Regions from separate parts of the Actinomadura vinacea genome, predicted to be linked through region 2. Evidence: riboswitches for the same ligand, from Rfam matches in the RefSeq annotation. Region 2 holds a riboswitch; the other holds the start of a gene.
What was found. Region 2 has a riboswitch for glycine ahead of gcvP (aminomethyl-transferring glycine dehydrogenase). Riboswitches for the same ligand answer to the same signal wherever they lie in the genome.
Positions count from the first base shown of each region.

Region 1: linked by a shared signal. The riboswitch ahead of gcvT (glycine cleavage system aminomethyltransferase GcvT) and the one ahead of gcvP (aminomethyl-transferring glycine dehydrogenase) in region 2 are both predicted to bind glycine.

Region 1 is NZ_BAAARW010000020.1:754,935-764,052, reverse strand. Features, by position in the region: gene ABD340_RS27960 (L-serine ammonia-lyase) at 1-571, opposite strand, end outside; gene ABD340_RS27955 (serine hydroxymethyltransferase) at 593-1,861, opposite strand; gene gcvH (glycine cleavage system protein GcvH) at 1,864-2,256, opposite strand; gene gcvT (glycine cleavage system aminomethyltransferase GcvT) at 2,278-3,390, opposite strand; glycine riboswitch at 3,462-3,571, opposite strand; glycine riboswitch at 3,576-3,672, opposite strand; gene ABD340_RS27940 (M50 family metallopeptidase) at 3,873-5,165, shown strand; gene cds1 (L-cysteine desulfhydrase Cds1) at 5,162-6,250, opposite strand; gene ABD340_RS27930 (hypothetical protein) at 6,347-7,276, shown strand; gene ABD340_RS27925 (roadblock/LC7 domain-containing protein) at 7,281-7,646, opposite strand; gene ABD340_RS27920 (hypothetical protein) at 7,775-8,110, opposite strand; gene ABD340_RS27915 (hypothetical protein) at 8,376-9,118, shown strand, end outside.
Region 2 is NZ_BAAARW010000024.1:54,207-63,324, forward strand. Features, by position in the region: gene ABD340_RS31625 (double zinc ribbon and FHA domain-containing protein) at 1-461, shown strand, start outside; gene ftsR (transcriptional regulator FtsR) at 475-1,239, shown strand; gene ABD340_RS31635 (bifunctional nuclease family protein) at 1,378-1,848, shown strand; gene ABD340_RS31640 (MerR family transcriptional regulator) at 2,358-2,966, shown strand; gene ABD340_RS31645 (flippase-like domain-containing protein) at 2,976-5,462, opposite strand; glycine riboswitch at 5,859-5,954, shown strand; glycine riboswitch at 5,955-6,064, shown strand; gene gcvP (aminomethyl-transferring glycine dehydrogenase) at 6,139-9,051, shown strand.

The DNA.
Region 1 (9,118 bases), on a different contig from region 2:
ACAGCCCGGTCTCCCCGCACCGCTCCAGCAGCTCGGCGGCGGTGTCGAAGCGGTGCGGCAGGACGGTGTCGTCCGGTTTGATGCGGTCGGCCCCGGTGGCGTTCTCGTCCACGACGAAGCCGCCGCCGACCGAGTAGAAGACCTTCGAGCGCAGCTCGCCGCCGCCGGCGCCGTAGGCGGTGAAGCGCATCCCGTTGGGGTGGCCGGGCAGCGACTCCTTGCGCTCGAAGACCAGGTGCTCGTTCACCACGAACGGGACGTCGTGCGAGCCGAACAGGCGCAGCGCGCCGCGGGAGCGGATCGCGGCGAGGCGCTCGTCGACGGTGTCGACGTCGACCGTCTCCGGTTTGTCGCCCTCCAGGCCGAGGATGACGGCCTTGTCGCTGCCGTGCCCCTTGCCGGTGAGACCGAGCGAGCCGTACAGGACGGCCCGCACGGACGCGGTCTCCTCCAGCAGGCCGTCGCCGTGCAGGCCGCGCGCGAACCGGTGCGCGGCCGCCATCGGGCCGCCGGTGTGGGACGAGGACGGCCCGATGCCGATCTTGAAGAGGTCGAAGACGCTGATCGCCATGGTCCGGGACGTCCCGTGACGTCAGAGGTTCGGGTAGAGGGGGTGCTTGGCCGCCAGTGCCCGGACCCTGACCGCGAGCGCCTCCTTGTCGAACGTGGGCTGCAGTGCCAGCGCGATGACGTCGGCCACCTCGGCGAAGTCCGCGGCGGTGAAGCCGCGGGTGGCCAGGGCGGGCGTGCCGATCCGCAGGCCGGAGGTGACCATCGGGGGGCGCGGGTCGTTCGGGACGGCGTTCCGGTTGACGGTGATGCCGATCTCGTGCAGCCGGTCCTCGGCGTCCCGGCCGGTGAGCTCGGAGTCGACCAGGTCGACCAGCACCAGGTGCACGTCGGTGCCGCCGGTGAGGACCTTCACCCCCGCCTTCGCGGAGTCCTCGGCGAGCAGCCGCTCGGCCAGCAGCCGGGCGCCCTCGACGGTGCGCCGCTGCCGGTCCTTGAACTCCTCGGACGCGGCGATCTTCAGCGCCACCGCCTTGGCCGCGATCACGTGCTCCAGCGGGCCGCCCTGCATGCCCGGGAACACCGCCGAGTTGATCTTCTTGCCGTACTCCTCGCGGGCCAGGATCAGCCCGCCGCGCGGGCCGCCCAGCGTCTTGTGCGTGGTGGTCGTCACGATGTCGGCGTACGGGACGGGCGAGGGGTGCAGGCCCGCGGCCACCAGCCCGGCGAAGTGCGCCATGTCGACCATGAGCAGCGCGTCCACCGAGTCCGCCACCTCGCGGAACCGGGCGAAGTCGAGCTGCCGCGGGTAGGCCGACCAGCCCGCGACGATCATCTTGGGCCGGTGCTCGGCCGCCAGCGCGGCGACCTCGTCCATGTCGACCAGGCCGTCCTCGGCGCGGACGTGGTAGGGCACCACGTTCAGCACCTTGCCGGAGTAGTTCAGCCGCATCCCGTGCGTCAGGTGGCCGCCGTGCGCCAGGTCGAGGCCGAGGATCGTGTCACCGTGCTGGAGCAGCGCGAAGTAGACCGCGGTGTTGGCCTGCGCGCCGCTGTGCGGCTGCACGTTGGCGTGCTCGGCGCCGAACAGCTCCTTGGCGCGGTCGATGGCCAGCTGCTCGGTGATGTCGACGAACTCGCAGCCGCCGTAGTAGCGCCTGCCCGGGTAGCCCTCGGCGTACTTGTTGGTGAGGACCGACCCCTGGGCCTCCAGCACCGACGCCGGCGCGAAGTTCTCCGAGGCGATCATCTCCAGCGTGGACTGCTGCCGGTCCAGCTCGGCGGCCACCGCGCGGGCGACCTCCGGGTCGGCCTCGGCCAGGGATTCGTTCAGCGGGTCCTTGAACGACACGGTCAGGACTCCTCGATCAGCTTGTCGTAGGCCTCGGCGTCCAGCAGGTCGCCGGGCTCGTCGGAGATCCGCACCTTGAAGATCCAGCCCTCGCCGTACGGGTCGTCGTTGATCACCTTGGGCTCGTCGATCACCGAGGTGTTGATCGCGGTGATCTCGCCGCTGACCGGGGAGTAGATGTCGCTGACCGACTTGGTGGACTCGACCTCGCCGCACGGCTCGCCGGCCTCGACCTGGTCGCCCTCGCCGGGCTGCAGTTCGAGGAAGACGATCTCGCCGAGGGCGTCGGCGGCGTGCGCGGTGATGCCGACGGTGACGATGCCGTCCTCGGCCGTGCCGAGGCCCGACACCCATTCGTGCTCTTCGCTGTAGCGCAGCTGCTCCGGAACGCTCACGGTGGTTTCTCTCTCCAGGTCTCAGGAACGCTTGTAGAAGGGCAGGGCGACCACGTCGACCGGCTCCCGGCGGCCGCGGACGTCGACGGCGAGCCCGTCCTCGTCCACCCCGATGTCCACGTAGGCCATCGCGATCGGCGTGCCCAGTGTGGGGGACGGGGCGCCGCTCGTCACCACCCCGCACGGCGTGCCGTCGGACATGACGACCTCGTACCCCTTGCGGGGCGCCCGGCGGCCGCGCGCGACCAGCCCTACGAGCCTACGGCCTGGCGGGGTCTGCGCCTGCGCGGCCAACGTGGCCTTTCCCACGAAATCTCCGGGCTTATCCAGCTTGACCACCCTGCCCAGGCCCGCCTCGTACGGATTGGTCTGGACGGTCAGCTCGTTGCCGTACAGCGGCATGCCCGCCTCCAGCCGCAACGTGTCCCGCGCCGACAGCCCGGCCGGGGTCACCCCCTCGACCGCCGCCAGCTCGTTCCACAGCGGCACCGCGTCCGCGGCCGACACGAACAGCTCGAAGCCGTCCTCGCCGGTGTAGCCGGTACGGGCGATCAGCGCGTCGACGCCCGCGACCTCGTCCGCCATGATCGCGTAGTAGCGGAGGTCGGGCAGCGGGGCGGCGGTGAACCGGGACAGGATCCCCTGCGCGTCCGGCCCCTGCAGCGCGATCAGCGCGTACTCGCCGGAGCGGTCGGCCACCCGCGCCCCCGCGAAGCCCGCCGCCCGCTCGGTCAGCGCGGCCAGCACCGTCGCGGCGTTGGCGGCGTTGGCCACCACCATGAACGTCTGCTCGGCCAGCCGGTAGACGATCAGGTCGTCCAGCACCCCGCCGTCGACCCCGCAGATCATCGTGTAGCGGGCCTTGCCGACGGCCATGGGGGACAGGTTGCCGACCAGCGCGTAGTCGAGCGCCGCGGCCGCCTCCGGACCGTCCACGAAGATCTCCCCCATGTGGGACAGATCGAACAGCCCCGCGGCGGACCGCACCGCGCGGTGCTCGGCGGTCTCGCTCGCGTACCGCAGCGGCATCAGGTAGCCGGCGAAGTCGACGAGGTGCGCGCCGAGGGCCCGGTGGACGTCGTACAGCGGCGTCTTCCTGGCGTCCCCCGGGTCTGAGGGCGCTGTGCTGGACATGGGTCGGCTCCTTCGTCGCGGGCGCGTGGAACCAATCGTCCCACCCGCACCGGGCGCGGTCGGTGCCTCCCCCTCTGTCATCGGCCGGTCGCGGCGCCTGAGAGCTTCACCCCGCACGCCCGCGGAGGGCGGAGGGCTTTCACCTTCGGCGGGGGACGGTCGCGTCCCCGCTTTCCAGAGGTCGCCTGGCCCGCGCGGTCCTTGGGCCTGAGAGGTTCCGGGGAGGATTTGCTCCTTCGGCGTCCCTGACCGGCTGCCAGGGCACTCTCCCGCGCGGGATCATCGGCTGGTGGCCAGGCTAGCAGCGGCCGCACCCCGCCGACCAGCCGCCGGCGCCCCGCCCCGCTGAACCGGACGGGGCGCACCCGCCGTACCACCGGCGGGTGCGCAAGGGCCACGCGTGCATAACTCCACGGTCACGAGAGGCCCGGATTCACGTACCCTGAACGGGTCGTTGGAGATCACGGAGGGACGGGGCGAGCATGGGCTGGTTGGCGGGAGTACTGATCCTGTTCTTCGGCCTGCTGGCGTCGATCGCCCTGCATGAACTGGGCCATTTCTCCTTCGCCAAGCTCTTCGGCGTCCGGACCCCGCAGTTCATGGTCGGCTTCGGCCCCACGATGTGGTCCCGGCACAAGGGCGAGACCGAGTACGGCGTCAAGTGGATCCCGGTCGGCGGCTACGTCCGCATGATCGGCATGCTGCCGCCGCGCAAGGGCGACCGGCCCGGCGAGGTCCGGCAGATCAGCACCGGGCCGTGGCAGAGCCTGATCGAGTCCGCCCGCGGCGCGTCGCTGGAGGAGATCCGCCCGGGCGACGAGGACCGCGTCTTCTACGCCAAGAAGTGGTGGCAGAAGCTGCTCATCATGTTCGGCGGGCCCGCGATGAACCTCATCCTCGCGGTGATGTTCTTCGGGATCCTGCTCATGGGCATCGGCACCCCCACCCCGCAGCCGGTGATCGGCTCGGTGGCCAAGTGCGCGATCCCCGCCGGCTCCAAGCTCACCGACTGCCCGCAGGGCTACACCCCGACCCCGGCCGCCTCCGTCGGGCTCAAGGCCGGCGACCGGATCACCACTTACGACGGCCGCAAGATCGGCTCCTACGACCAGTTGCAGGGCCTGATCCGCGACTCCGGCGGCCGCACCGTCGCCGTCACCGTCCAGCGCGACGGCAAGCCCGTCGCACTGCAGGTGCCCGTCACCCGCAACCAGATGTACGACCTCAACGACACCGAAAAGGTGGTCAACGTCGGGTTCCTGGGCATCACCCCGCTCCAGGAACGCGAGCGCCAGGGCCCGGTCGCCGTCGCCGACTACATGGGCGAGCTGACCGCGCACACCGCCGGGGCGCTGCTGCGGATGCCGCAGAAGATGGTCGGCGTCTGGAACGCCGCCTTCGGCGACGAGAAGCGCGACCCCAACGGCCCCATCGGCGTGGTCGGCGTCAGCCGCCTCGGCGGGGAGATCGCCGCCTCCGAGAGCCCCACCGTCGAGAAGGTCGCGATGTTCATCGCCCTGCTCGGCTCCCTCAACCTCGCCGTCGGCATGTTCAACCTCGTCCCGCTGCTGCCGCTGGACGGCGGCCACATGGCCGGGGCCATCCTGGAGGCCGTCAAGAAGGGCTTCGCCCGCCTCTTCCGGCGTCCCGACCCCGGATACGTCGACGTGGCCAAGGCGCTGCCGCTCACCTACGTGATGGCGGCCGTGCTGATCGTGATGGGCGGCCTGCTCATCTACGCCGACCTGGTCAACCCCATCCGCTTCAACGGCTAGGGCATCTCGCCCGTCTTGAGGAAGGCCCGCAGCGTGTCCATGTACGGGCCCACCGCGATGCCCTGCCCGGCGAGCCAGTCGTCCGACCCGTAGGTGCGGGCGTACCGCTCGCCGCCGTCGCAGATCAGCGTGACCACGCTGCCGCGCTCGCCGCGCTCCAGCATCTCCGCGACCAGCAGCGCCACGCCCCACATGTTCGTCCCGGTCGACCCGCCCACGCTCCGGCCGGTCACCTCGCGCGTCCACCGCATCGCCGCGATCGACGCCGCGTCCGGCACCTGGATCATCCGGTCGATCACGGTCGGCAGGAACGACGGCTCCACCCGCGGCCGCCCGATCCCCTCGATCCGCGAACCCGCCGCGGTACGGGCGCTGTCCCCGTCCGCGAACGCGCCGAAGAACGCCGAGCCCTCCGGGTCCACCACCGCGACCCGGGTCTGGAACCGCCGGTACCGCGCGTACCGGCCGATCGTCGCGGACGTCCCGCCGGTCCCCGCGCCGACCACGATCCAGGACGGCTCGGGGAACCGCTCCAGCCGCAGCTGCTCGAAGACGGACTCGGCGATGTTGTTGTTGCCGCGCCAGTCCGTCGCCCGCTCCGCGTAGGTGAACTGGTCCATGAAGTGCCCGCCGCACTCCCGCGCCAGCCGCCGCGACTCGGCGTAGATCGCCGCCGGATCGGCCACCAGATGGCACCGCCCGCCGTAGAACTCGATCAGCTCGATCTTCTCCTGGCTGGTGCGCTCCGGCATCACCGCCACGAACGGCAGCCCGACCAGCCGCGCGAAGTACGCCTCGCTCACCGCCGTCGACCCGCTGGACGCCTCGATGATCGTGGTGCCCTCGCAGATCCACCCGTTCGCCAGCCCGTACAGGAACAGCGACCGCGCCAGCCGGTGCTTCAACGACCCGGTCGGATGCACCGACTCGTCCTTCAGATACAGGTCGATGCCCCACTCCTCCGGAAGCGGGAACACGTGCAGGTGCGTGTCGGCGCTGCGGTTCGCGTCGGCCTCCACCTTCCGGATCGCCTCGGAGATCCATTCCCGGCGGCCCGGGTCGCACCTGTCCACGGAACGGCCCATACCCTCCCCCTTCGTCGCCCATTAACGATATCCCCGCATGTCACAGGGCATCATGGGGCCCAGGGGGGTGCCTTGTCCGATTTCTTCTCAGTTCGCGTGGCCGACACCGGGCGGCTGCCGCTGTTCGCCTTCTTCGTGGCGTTCATCATCACCTTCGTGGCGACGCGGGTGAACGTCCGCCTGATCCGCGCGAACGTCAGCTGGTGGTTCCGCAACGTCAAGGCCGGCGACCTGCACATCCACCATGTCGTGTTCGGCGTCGTCCTCATGCTGGTGGGCGGCGTGATGGGCTTCGCCGTCCCGGAGGACTACCAGGGCTTCGTCGTCACCGCCGCCGTCATCTTCGGCGTGGGCTCCGCCCTGGTGCTGGACGAGTTCGCCCTGATCCTGCACCTCAGCGACGTCTACTGGACGGAGAAGGGCCGCGCGTCCGTCGACGCCGTCTTCGTCGCGATCGCCGTGACCGGCCTCCTCCTGCTCGGCGTCCGCCCGGTCGGTTTCGAAGGCCTCCGGCCCGACCAGGACGGGAGCCCTCCGCTGCCGGGCGCCGTCTACGTCGCGTCCCTGATCGTCAACCTGGCGCTGGCCGTGATCACCGTCTTCAAGGGCAAGATCTGGACCGGCCTGGCCGGCCTCTTCCTGCCGCTCCTGCTGGTGATCGGCGCGATCCGGGTGGCCCGTCCAGGCTCCCCGTGGGCCCGCTGGCAGTACGCCCCGGGCTCACGCAAGGCCCGCTCCGCCGCATGGCATGAGGAACGCTTCCGCCGCCCGCTGATCCGCGTCAAGATCTGGATCCAGGAGTTCATCGCCGGCCGCCACGACCTGATCCCGCCCGAACTCCTCCACCGCAGACCGTCCACCCGCCGCCGCGTCACCCGCGACCGCCCGGCCCGCAGGACCCCGTTCAACCCCGCCCGCCGCAGGACCACCGGCAGGGAACGCGCGCTCCGTTCAGCCGTCCGAGGCCGCTCTCCCCGCCGGGGAACCAGAACCCGGAAGCCCCGGCCCCAGGACGACGACGACTGACCCGTCAGTTGGCCAGGAGGTCGCCGAGGCGCGTCACCGCCGGGCGCGACTCCAGATGGAGGCGGGTGATGTCCAGGCCCTCGTCGCCCAGGACGACCAGGAGCTGGCCGGTGGAGACGGCGTAGACGACGATGTGACCGAGCTGGCAGCGGGTCACGACCTCGCGCAGCTCGCCCATGCCGACCTCCTTCCCGGCGCTCTTCCCCAGCCCCAGGGCCGCCGCGGCGAGCGCGGCCAGGACGTCGGGACGGACCTCCGCGGTGTCGGAGGCGATGAGCATTCCGTCGACCGACGCCACCGCGCTGTCGGTCACCCCGGCCACGTTGTCGCGCAGAGCGTGCAGCTCCGCGAGGACCGTTTCGTTTGACATCCCCGGTGTTCTTCCCTCTATTGAGATCGGTATCGCGCGTGTGCACGAGGGCAGCGCGGAGCGGCCCGGCTGATCGTTCCGGGATCGGCGGCCGGTCGCGGTCGGACGACCGGCGGCGACGTGACGTTCTAGAGGCTCAGGTCGTTGTCGATGCCGCGCAGGGTGTGGCGCGCCAGGGCCAGGTTGGCGCGGGAGCGGTCCATCGCCAGGTACAGGAAGAGCCGGCTGCCGCCCCGGTTGAGCAGCCTGATCACGTGGTACTGGCGGTCCAGCGTGATGAGGACGTCCTCGATGGTGTCGTCGATCCGCAGCGCCTCCAGCGTGCGGGTCTTGGCCCGGATCACCTCGGTGTTGCCCGCCGCGGCGACCTCCAGGTCCAGGTCGCGGCCTCCCCCGGTAGTCCCGAGCGACATGCCGCTCTCGTAGTCGACGAGTGCGGCGCCGAGCGCCCCCTCGATGGTCATGGCTTGCTTGAGCGCGGCTTCGATGTCCACTCAGGCCCCTCATCACGGTCTATCCGCCCGCGGGGGGATGTGCGAGATCCCCTGTCCCCCCGGCGTGAGCAGGTCTTGTTGATCAGCGCCAACATACCGGCGCAAGCCGGACCAAGTTGGACATTTCAACTAGGAAATCGGTTGCTTTCTTACCTGACTTAGGGTCGCCCGGAAGTGATGTAACGAGTGGAGGCCCGTCCCGGCGTCCGGCCGAAACGGGCCCGCGGCGCCTGGCATGATGCCCCTGAGCACACTGGCCCCGTTCTGGACGGACGACGTGACCGCACCTTCCTTTTCAACCGCCGACCCACCCGCGCGGACGGGCATCTTCGACTCCGCGCTCCAGCGCCGCGGCCAGGAGCGCTTCTCCGGGACGCTGCGGATCGAGGGCGGCCAGGCCGGCGCCGTGACGATGCGTGACGGACTCGTCGTCGCGGCCGGCACACCCGCCGCGCCGGGGCCCGAATCCCTGCTTCTGCGCTCGGGCCGGATCTCCGAGGCCGACTGGACCGACGCGTTCGCCGCCGCCGCGCCGCACGGCCGGATGGCCGCCGAACTGGTCGACCGCGGCCTCCTCGGCGCCGCCGGGCTCCAGGTCCTGACCCAGGTCGCCGTCGTCGACGCCGTCTTCGCCATGGCCCTGTGCGGCGTGCGCACCTGCACCGCCGAGCCGTACGGCGAGGACGATCTCGCGCCGCTGCTGCCCGCCGATCCCGGTCTGGACGCCCATCGGCTCGTCCGCGAGACCGCCCGCAGGCTGGCCGCGGCGTCCCAGTGGCGGGAGTTCGGCCTGGAGATCAACAGGCGTCCGCATCCGGCCGTCCCCGAACCCGTGCCCCCGGACGACGGCGCGCCCCGCGGCGACGTCCTGTCAAAGGTCAACGGTCGCCGCACGGTGCGCGACATCGCCTTCTCCCTGGGCCGCGGCCTCTACTCGGTGATGCACGACCTGGCCACGCTCACCCAGGACGGCCTGAT
Region 2 (9,118 bases):
CGCTGACGCGGAGCGCCCCCTCGCCCACGCCGTACAAGGAGTCGCCGGGGGAATCCACCTCCACCATCTCCATCGGCGGCCTGGAGGCGCTGGACACCGACCAGGGCGCCGAGGAGCCGGTCGGGCCCGACCAGATCGCGGTGGAGGCGCTGCCGCCCGGCACCGCCCTGCTGGTGGTCAGGCGCGGCCCCAACGCCGGCAGCCGGTTCCTGCTCGACAAGGACCGCACCTCGGCCGGCCGGCATCCGGAGAGCGAGATCTTCCTCGACGATGTGACGGTGTCCCGCCGGCACGCCGAGTTCGCCCGCGAGGGCGGCGCGTTCTTCGTCCGCGACGTGGGCAGCCTCAACGGCACCTACGTCAACCGGCAGCGGATCGACCAGGCCGGCCTGTCCGGCGGCGACGAGGTCCAGATCGGCAAGTTCCGGATGGTCTTCCTGACCAACCCGCAGCACGGCTGACCGGGAGGGGACCATGAGCGCGCAGCCGGCGCGGGCCCTGATGACGATCGGGGACGTACTGGGCCGGCTGCGGCCCGAGTTCCCCGACGTCACGATCTCCAAGATCCGTTTCCTGGAGGCGGAGGGGCTGATCGAGCCGCAGCGCAGCCCCTCCGGCTACCGCAAGTTCGGCGACGCCGACGTCGAGCGGCTCCGGTACATCCTGGGCGCCCAGCGCGACCACTACCTGCCGCTGCGGGTCATCCGGCAGCACCTGGAGGCCCGCGACCGCGGCGAGCCGGTGCCGCTCCCGGCCCCCAGGACGGCGCCGGACGCCGCGCAGCCCGCCGGCCTGGCGCGGCCCCACGACGACGGCGCGCGGCGGCCCCGCACGCTCGTGGCCGCCGACACCACCGCCGAGGAGCCCGCGCCCGTCCGGCTCACCCGCCGCCAGCTGCTCGACGGCGCCGGGATCGACGCGGACCTGCTGACCCGGCTGGAGGAGTACGGCCTCGTCCGCCGCGCCGCCGGCCACTACGGGGGCGAGGCCCTCACCGTCGCCCGCACCGCCGCCGCCCTCGGCGAGTTCGGCTTCGAGGTCCGGCACCTGCGCGCCCTCAAGGCCGCCGCCGACCGCCAGGTCGGCCTGATCGACCAGGTCGTCGCGCCCCAGCTGCGCCGCCGCAGTCCGGGCGCCCACGAGCAGGCGACCCAGACCGCCCGGGAGATCGCCGCGCTCGCGGTACGGTTGCACGCGGCCCTGGTCTCCACGGGGCTCCGGGAGAGTCTCGACCCTTGATCGGAATATTTCGCAGGATTTTCCCCGGCGGTCGGCGGGACGTCTGGTCCGACCCTGGGTGTACGTTGGCTAGAGGGTTCGGTCAGGGATCGGTCCGGGCACGGTGATCGAGACAGCGAGGACCAGCAGGGAGCCGCAGTGAAGCAGATGGAGGTCGTCGGCGTCCGGGTCGAGATGCCCTCCAATCAGCCGATTGTCCTGTTGAAGGAGACGGAGGGCGACCGCTACCTCCCGATCTGGATCGGGGCGGTCGAGGCGACCGCGATCGCCTTCGCCCAGCAGGGGGTGCTGCCCGCCCGTCCACTCACCCATGACCTGTTCCGCGACGTGCTGGAGGCCCTCAGCGTGCAGCTGCGCACGGTCAACATCACCGCGCTGCGCGAGGGCATCTTTTTCGCCGACCTGGTCTTCTCCAACGGCGTCGAGGTCAGCGCGCGCCCGTCCGACTCGATAGCGCTCGCGCTGCGCACCGGAGCCACCATCTTCGCCAGCGACGACGTCCTGGAGGAGGCCGGCGTGGCCATCCCCGACGAGCAGGAGGACGAGGTCGAGAAGTTCCGCGAGTTCCTCGACACGATCTCGCCGGAGGACTTCGGCCGCGCGGGCTGATTCATTGCGGAGGGGCGACCCTCCACACCACCCGGGACGGGGCGAACGGCCCCTTCCGGTCGCTGGCGCTCCCTCCAGGGTCCGTCCACTCCGGTGAGGGCCGGCCCCCAGATAGGCGCAGCCCCCGGTTAGACAGAGCCCTAGTTAGAAACTGCGAATCGGGGGAACCGGTAGGGAGTTCGGGGGGTCGAATATCGTGGAATCGGCCGGTCGATGGTCGCGGCCGGTTCTGGGCCTGGAGGGCCGTCTGCTCTGCGAGTTCATGCTCGGGTGCGGGTGGTCTTGCGCGGTCCGGTTCCAGCCGTGGGTGAACGGGGTAGGAGTCCCGGTGGGACCGCAGGTGCGCAGTTTGCCCACGTGAAGCCGGTTCATCCGGGCATGCGACGCGCCGACGGCGAACGTTGACCACACCCTGACCGGCACCTACCGTGCTGGTGGAACACCCGTGGTGTCAATTCGTCAAACCCCCTTGACGAAGCCCCGCGGGCTGATAGAAGCCGGAGGTCCGCGTGGCGGTGAGCAGCGGCGAGGGCAAGGCGACCCCCGACAGGCAGATGGCGTCTCGGCGCGCCGGAGAGCAGGGCCTGCTCTTCGACACCGAGGTGTCCGCGCCGCCCGAGGACGTGGGCTACCGCGGGCCCACGGCCTGCGCCGCCGCCGGGATCACCTACCGGCAGCTGGACTACTGGGCGCGCACCGCGCTGGTCGAGCCCAGCGTGCGGGCCGCGCACGGGTCGGGCAGCCAGCGGCTCTACAGCTTCCGCGACATCCTCGTCCTGAAGGTCGTCAAGCGGCTGCTGGACACCGGGGTCTCGTTGCAGCAGATCCGGACGGCCGTGACGCATCTGCGCGACCGGGGCGTCCGGGATCTGGCGCAGATCACGCTGATGAGCGACGGCGTGAGCGTCTACGAGTGCACCTCGGCCGACGAGGTCGTGGATCTCCTTCAGGGCGGCCAGGGGGTCTTCGGCATCGCGCTCGGCCGCGTCTGGCAGGAGGTGGAGGGGAGCCTGGCCGAGCTCCCCGCCGAACGCGCCGCCACCGACGACCCGGAAGACTCCGGCGAGCACCCCCACGACGAGCTCGCGCACCGGCGCCGCGCCCGCAGGACGGGCTGACCCCCCCGGTTAGATCGCTTCCTTGCGCTGGAGGTAGGCGAACGCCGCCCACCCCGGCAGCACGGGCAGCCACAGCGTCAGCAGCCGGAACAGCAGCACCGCCGAGGTCGCCGCCTCGGCGGTCAGGCCGGAGATCGTCAGCGCCACCGTGAGGGCCGTCTCGACGGCGCCCAGCCCGCCCGGGGTCGGCGCGGCCGAACCCACCGCGTTCGCGGTCAGGAAGACCACCACCACCGCCGTCCACGGCAGCGACTCGCCGAACGCGCGGACCGAGGCGTCCAGGCACACCACGAAAGCGACGGTCAGCAGCAGCGACCCGCCCAGCCCGGTGATGATCTTCTTCGGTGACTGCAGGACGTCGACCAGCCGCGGCACGACGCCCGAGAACATGCTCTTGAGCCGCCTGGTCGCGAACCGCCGCACCCGCGGGATGGTCAGCGTGATCGCGGTCAGCACCGCCAGCGCCAGCAGCACGATGACGATCGTGCGGGACGGCGCCAGATCGCGGGTGGCGTTGCCGGTGGAGCCGGTGATGAACCCGAACAGGATCAGCAGCAGGATGTGCATCGCCATGCCCATGAGCTGGGACGCGCCGACGCTGGCCACCGCCGGGCCGGGCCGCACCCCCGAGCGCTGCAGGTAGCGGGTGTTGAGCGCGACACCGCTCACCGCCGCGGGCGCCACCAGCTTCACGAACGACGCGGCCACCTGCACGAGCACGGTCCGGCCGAGCGGCAGCTTCTCGGGGACGAAGCCCATCAGCATGAACGCGGCGGCGAGGTAGGTGAGCGCGGCGGCGCCCAGCGCCACCCCCATCCACCACCACTTGGCGCCGGCCACCAGCTGGACCGGGTCGACGCTGCTCAGCTGCGGGACGACGATGTAGGCGGCGACGGTCAGCGCCACGATGCTGAAGATGGTGCGCGGCCGGAACCGCTCCAGCCGGATCGGCGGGGCCTCGCCCTCGGGCCCCAGCCGGACGATCTGCTCGCGGATGCGGGTGAGCAGCTCGCGGTCGTGCCGCAGCGCGGCCCGGGTGTCGCGGGACAGCGCGACCCGCTGCAGCAGCGGCACCGCGGCGGCCAGCGCCTTCTCGCCCAGGACCCGCGCGGCCGTGTGGACCGCGCGCTCGGGCCCCACCCGCAGCGCCAGCGTGGTCAGCAACTGCGCCAGGTCCAGCCGGAGCGTCAGATCCCCGGCGGCGATCTCGCCCGAGCGCAGGTCGATCAGGTACGCCCGGCCCCGTTCGGAGATCAGGAACGCGCCGCCCTCCAGCCGCCGGTGCGCCAGCCGGGCCGACTGCAGCCGCTTCAGCTGCCCCCAGACGTCAGTGAGCACCGCGTCGGTGAGGTCCTCGTCGGGGACGTCGTCGAGCCGCCGGCCGGGCACGTACTCGTAGGCCACCAGCGCGGCCTCGGTGCCGACCTCGCTGGTGCCGACCAGCCGGGGGGTGCGGGCGCCCGCCGCGTCGACGGCGTAGGCCATCAGCGACTCCTGCTCCAGCGAGCGGCGCAGCGAGCGCACCGGGCGCCGGGGCGCCGCCTCGCGCAGCCGGACCAGCCGCCACACCCGGTACAGCACCCCGGCGGTCTGCTGGTCGCGGTCCAGGACGCTGACCTCCAGCTGCCAGTCGCCGCGGGGCAGCGCGACGCCGGAGCCGTCGGTCGGGACGGCGTCGGGCGAGTGCGCGATCCGGACCCCGTAGCGGCGGACCTCGTCCTCGTCGTCCGACAGCCGCCGCGCCCGCAGGGTGCGCAGCCCCAGGCGCTCCAGCGCGGCGACGACCGCCAGGCCCGGCGGCCGCGGGTTCGGCGTGCCGACGGCGTAGAGCGTGCCGTGGCCGATGGCGCGGCCCAGGAAGTAGGTGGCGGCCAGCGCGGCGACCGAGGCGTAGGCGGCGGTGAGCCCGGTCAGCGCGGCCAGCCCGATCATCGTCCAGGTGACGGCCTGCCAGCGGGCGCGGCCGGCCATCCCGACCGCGGTGACGAACGCGATCACCGGGGCGATGTCGGTGTGCACCGGCGCGGTCTCGGTGCCGCCCCAGATCAGCGAGTCCAGCACCCCGCCGGGCGCGGAGGAGATCACCAGGTCGTCCAGCAGGACGGTCACGGCGAACGCGATCACCGCGGCCAGCAGCCCGATCGCGACCCGCACCCCGTCCTTGTGGAACAGGCGCTCCACCGCGAACGCCACCGGCACCGCCAGCACCCCGAAGCTGGACACCAGCGTGGCCAGCGTCAGCAGGAAGCGCGGCGCGTGCGCGGTGCCCTGGGTGATGTCGGTCTGCAGGCCGTGCGTGGTCTGCTGGGCGAAGGCGAACAAGACCAGCAGCATCACCGCCACCAGCCCCGCCACCGAGGCGGCGAACCGGATCGCGTCGGAGGGCCGCCGGATGCGGTCCGGGCGCGGCGGCTCGTCGACGGGCACGGCCGTGGCGGCGGCCGGGCCGGGCCGAACCGACTCGTCCTTGTGCTCTTCCCGGTGGGTCTGTGTCACGCCCACACCGCCGTCCGGACCTGTCACTGCGATCGGCGTCCCCGGACCGGCGTCGTGCGGTCGAGCACGGTGCCCGGTCCGTCCGCTCTCACGTTCAAGGTGATTCGTACCCTCCTGGCCCCCGCGGCCCCCATTTTCCGGGGCCGTCGCCGGGCCCCGCCGAGAACCGGCGCCGCCCGCGCCGTGACCCGCCGCCCGGCCGAGCGTTCGCACAAGCGCTTGCACGGTCGGGTCCCGTCCCCGTGAGATGTGGGTATCGTACTGGTCCGTAGCCCCCCGGGATCAACGGCCCGGGGCCGGTGGCCGACCGCTTTCCGGCACGCCCGCCGCCCGTGCCCCCGCCCCGTCGCGATCGTTCCGGCGGCGGGTTGGATAGAGTTTCATGGAGAACGCCGTCGACCCTGTGCGGGAGAGATCCCACGCAACCAGTGTGGGGCGCCGAAGGGGCAACCCTCCCCGGAACCTCTCAGGCAAAAGGACCGCGCGGGCGAGGCACCTCTGGAGAGCAGGCGCCGTTCCCCGGTGGGGGAACGGGGTCTCACCGAAGGGGAAAGCCCGGGACGCGGGCGAATCTCTCAGGTGCCGATGACAGAGGGGGAGACGGCCGCCGGCCGCGGTGCGCATCGCGGTACCGGTGGCGCCTGAGCGACCGCGAAAGCCCAGGAGGCTCCCCAGCATGACCGCCCAGTACTTCGCCCCCGTGGCCTCGCCGCAGCACCCCCGGTCCGCGTTCGCGGACCGGCACATCGGGCCCGCGCCGGCCGACCAGGACCGGATGCTGGCGGCCATCGGCTACTCCGGCGCCGAGGCCCTGATCGACGACGCGGTGCCCGCCGCGATCCGCACCGACCGGCCGCTCGACCTGCCGCCCGCGCTGAGCGAGACCGCCGCGCTGGAGCGGCTGCGCGAACTGGCGTCCCGCAACACCGTGCTGACCTCGATGATCGGCCTCGGCTACCACGGCACGATCACTCCCGGCGTGATCCTGCGCAACGTCCTGGAGAACCCGGGCTGGTACACCGCTTACACCCCGTACCAGCCGGAGATCTCGCAGGGCCGGCTCGAGGCGCTGCTGAACTTCCAGACCGTGGTGAGCGACCTGACCGGGCTGCCGGTCGCCAACGCCTCCATGCTGGACGAGGGCACCGCCGCCGCCGAGGCCATGGCGCTGGCGCACCGCGCGTCCAGGCGCAAGGAGCCGGGCACGTTCCTGGTGGACGCCGACGCGCTCCCGCAGACGATCGAGGTCATCCGCACCCGCGCCGTCCCGCTGGGCATCGAGGTCGCCACCGCCGACCTGGGCGGGGGGCTGCCCGACGGCGACTTCTTCGGCGTGCTACTGCAGTACCCGGGGGCCTCGGGGGCGGTGCGCGACCTGGAGCCGGTGGCCGCGCAGGCGCACGAGCGCGGCGCCCAGGTCGTGGTCGCGGCCGACCTGCTCGCCCTGACCCTGCTGCGGCCGCCGGGCGAGTCCGGCGCCGACATCGTGGTCGGGTCGGCGCAGCGGTTCGGCGTCCCGTACGGCTACGGCGGCCCGCACGCCGGCTACATGGCGGTGCGCGAGGGCATCCAGCGGCAGCTGCCCGGACGCCTGGTCGGCGTCTCGGTCGACGCCGACGGCGCGGCCGCCTACCGGCTGGCGCTGCAGACCCGCGAGCAGCACATCCGCCGCGAGAAGGCCACCAGCAACATCTGCACGGCGCAGGTGCTGCTGGCGGTGATGGCGAGCATGTACGCCGTCTACCACGGGCCGGAGGGGCTGGCCGCGATCGCCCAGCGCGTCCACCGGCACGCCCGCGGCCTGGCCGCCGGGCTGCGCGAGGCGCCCGGCGTCGAGGTCGTGCACGACCGCTTCTTCGACACCGTGCTCGCCCGGGTCCCGGGCCGCGCGGCCGAGATCGTGGAGAAGGCCCGGCTGGGCGGGGTCAACCTGCGCCCGGTGGACGCCGACCACGTCGCCATCGCCTGCGACGAGACCACCACCGACGAGCACATCGGCGCGGTCGGGCGCGCGTTCGGCCTGGACGGCGCCCCACCGGCCGGCGCCCTGCCGGACGGTGCTCTGCCGGATGGTGTTCAGGGGGACGCCTTCGGCGAGCTGCGCCGCGAGAGCCCCTACCTCACCCACCCGGTCTTCCACCGGCACCGGTCCGAGACCGCCATGCTGCGCTACCTGCGCAGGCTGCAGGACAAGGACATCGCGCTGGACCGGTCGATGATCCCGCTCGGCTCCTGCACGATGAAGCTGAACGCCACCGCCGAGATGGAGCCCGTCACCTGGCCGGAGTTCGCGGACATCCACCCGTTCGCGCCGGTCGAGCAGGCCCGCGGCTACCTGGAGCTGATCGGCGAGCTGGAGGACCGGCTGGCGGAGATCACCGGGTACGCCAAGGTGTCGGTGCAGCCCAACGCCGGTTCGCAGGGCGAGCTGGCCGGGCTGCTGGCCATCCGCGGCTACCACGCCGCGCGCGGCGAGGGGCACCGGAACATCTGCCTGATCCCGTCGTCGGCGCACGGCACCAACGCCGCCAGCGCGGTCATGGCCGGAATGCGGGTCGTGGTCGTCAAGTGCGACGACGGCGGCAACATCGACCTCGACGACCTGCACGGCAAGCTCGCCCAGCATGGCGCGGCCCTGTCGGCGATCATGGTGACCTACCCGTCCACGCACGGCGTGTTCGAGGAGACGATCACCGAGGTGTGCGCGGCCGTGCACGCGGCCGGCGGCCAGGTGTACGTCGACGGCGCCAACCTCAACGCGCTGGTCGGGCTGGCCCGTCCCGGCGAGTTCGGCTCCGACGTCTCCCACCTCAACCTGCACAAGACGTTCTGCATCCCGCACGGCGGCGGCGGGCCGGGCGTCGGCCCGATCGGCGTGCGCGGGCACCTGGCGCCGTTCCTGCCCAGCCACCCGCTGCGCGCGGAGGCCGGCCCGCAGGACACGGGGGTGGGGCCGATCTCGGCGGCGCCGTGGGGCTCGGCGGGCATCCTGCCGATCTCCTGGGCCTACGTCGCGATGATGGGCCCGGACGGGCTGCGCGCCGCCACCGAGAGCGCGATCATCGCCGCGAACTACCTGGCCGCCCGGCTGGCCCCGCACTACCCGATCCTCTACACCGGGCGCAACGGCCTGGTCGCGCACGAGTGCATCGCCGACCTCCGCAAGATCACCAAGGAGACCGGGATCACCGCCGAGGACGTCGCCAAGCGGCTGATCGACTACGGCTTCCACGCGCCCACGCTGTCGTTCCCGGTGGCCGGCACGCTGATGATCGAGCCCACCGAGAGCGAGGACCTGGCCGAGCTCGACCGGTTCTGCGACGCCATGATCGAGATCCGGCGGGAGATCCAGCGGGTCGCCGACGGCTCCCACGACCGCGGCGACAACCCGCTCAAGAACGCCCCGCACACCGCCGAATGCCTGCTCGCCGAGGACTGGAAGCACCCCTACACCAGGGAGGAGGCCGCGTACCCGCTGCCCGCGCTGCGGGACGGCAAGTACTGGCCGCCGGTGCGCCGGATCGACCAGGCCTACGGCGACCGCAACCTGGTCTGCTCCTGCCCGCCCCCGGAGGCCTTCGAGGACTGAGCCGTCCGGCCCGGGGGCTTCTGCGGGGATTTCGTGGATCATGCCGGCGGATCCGGGTGTCGCCCCG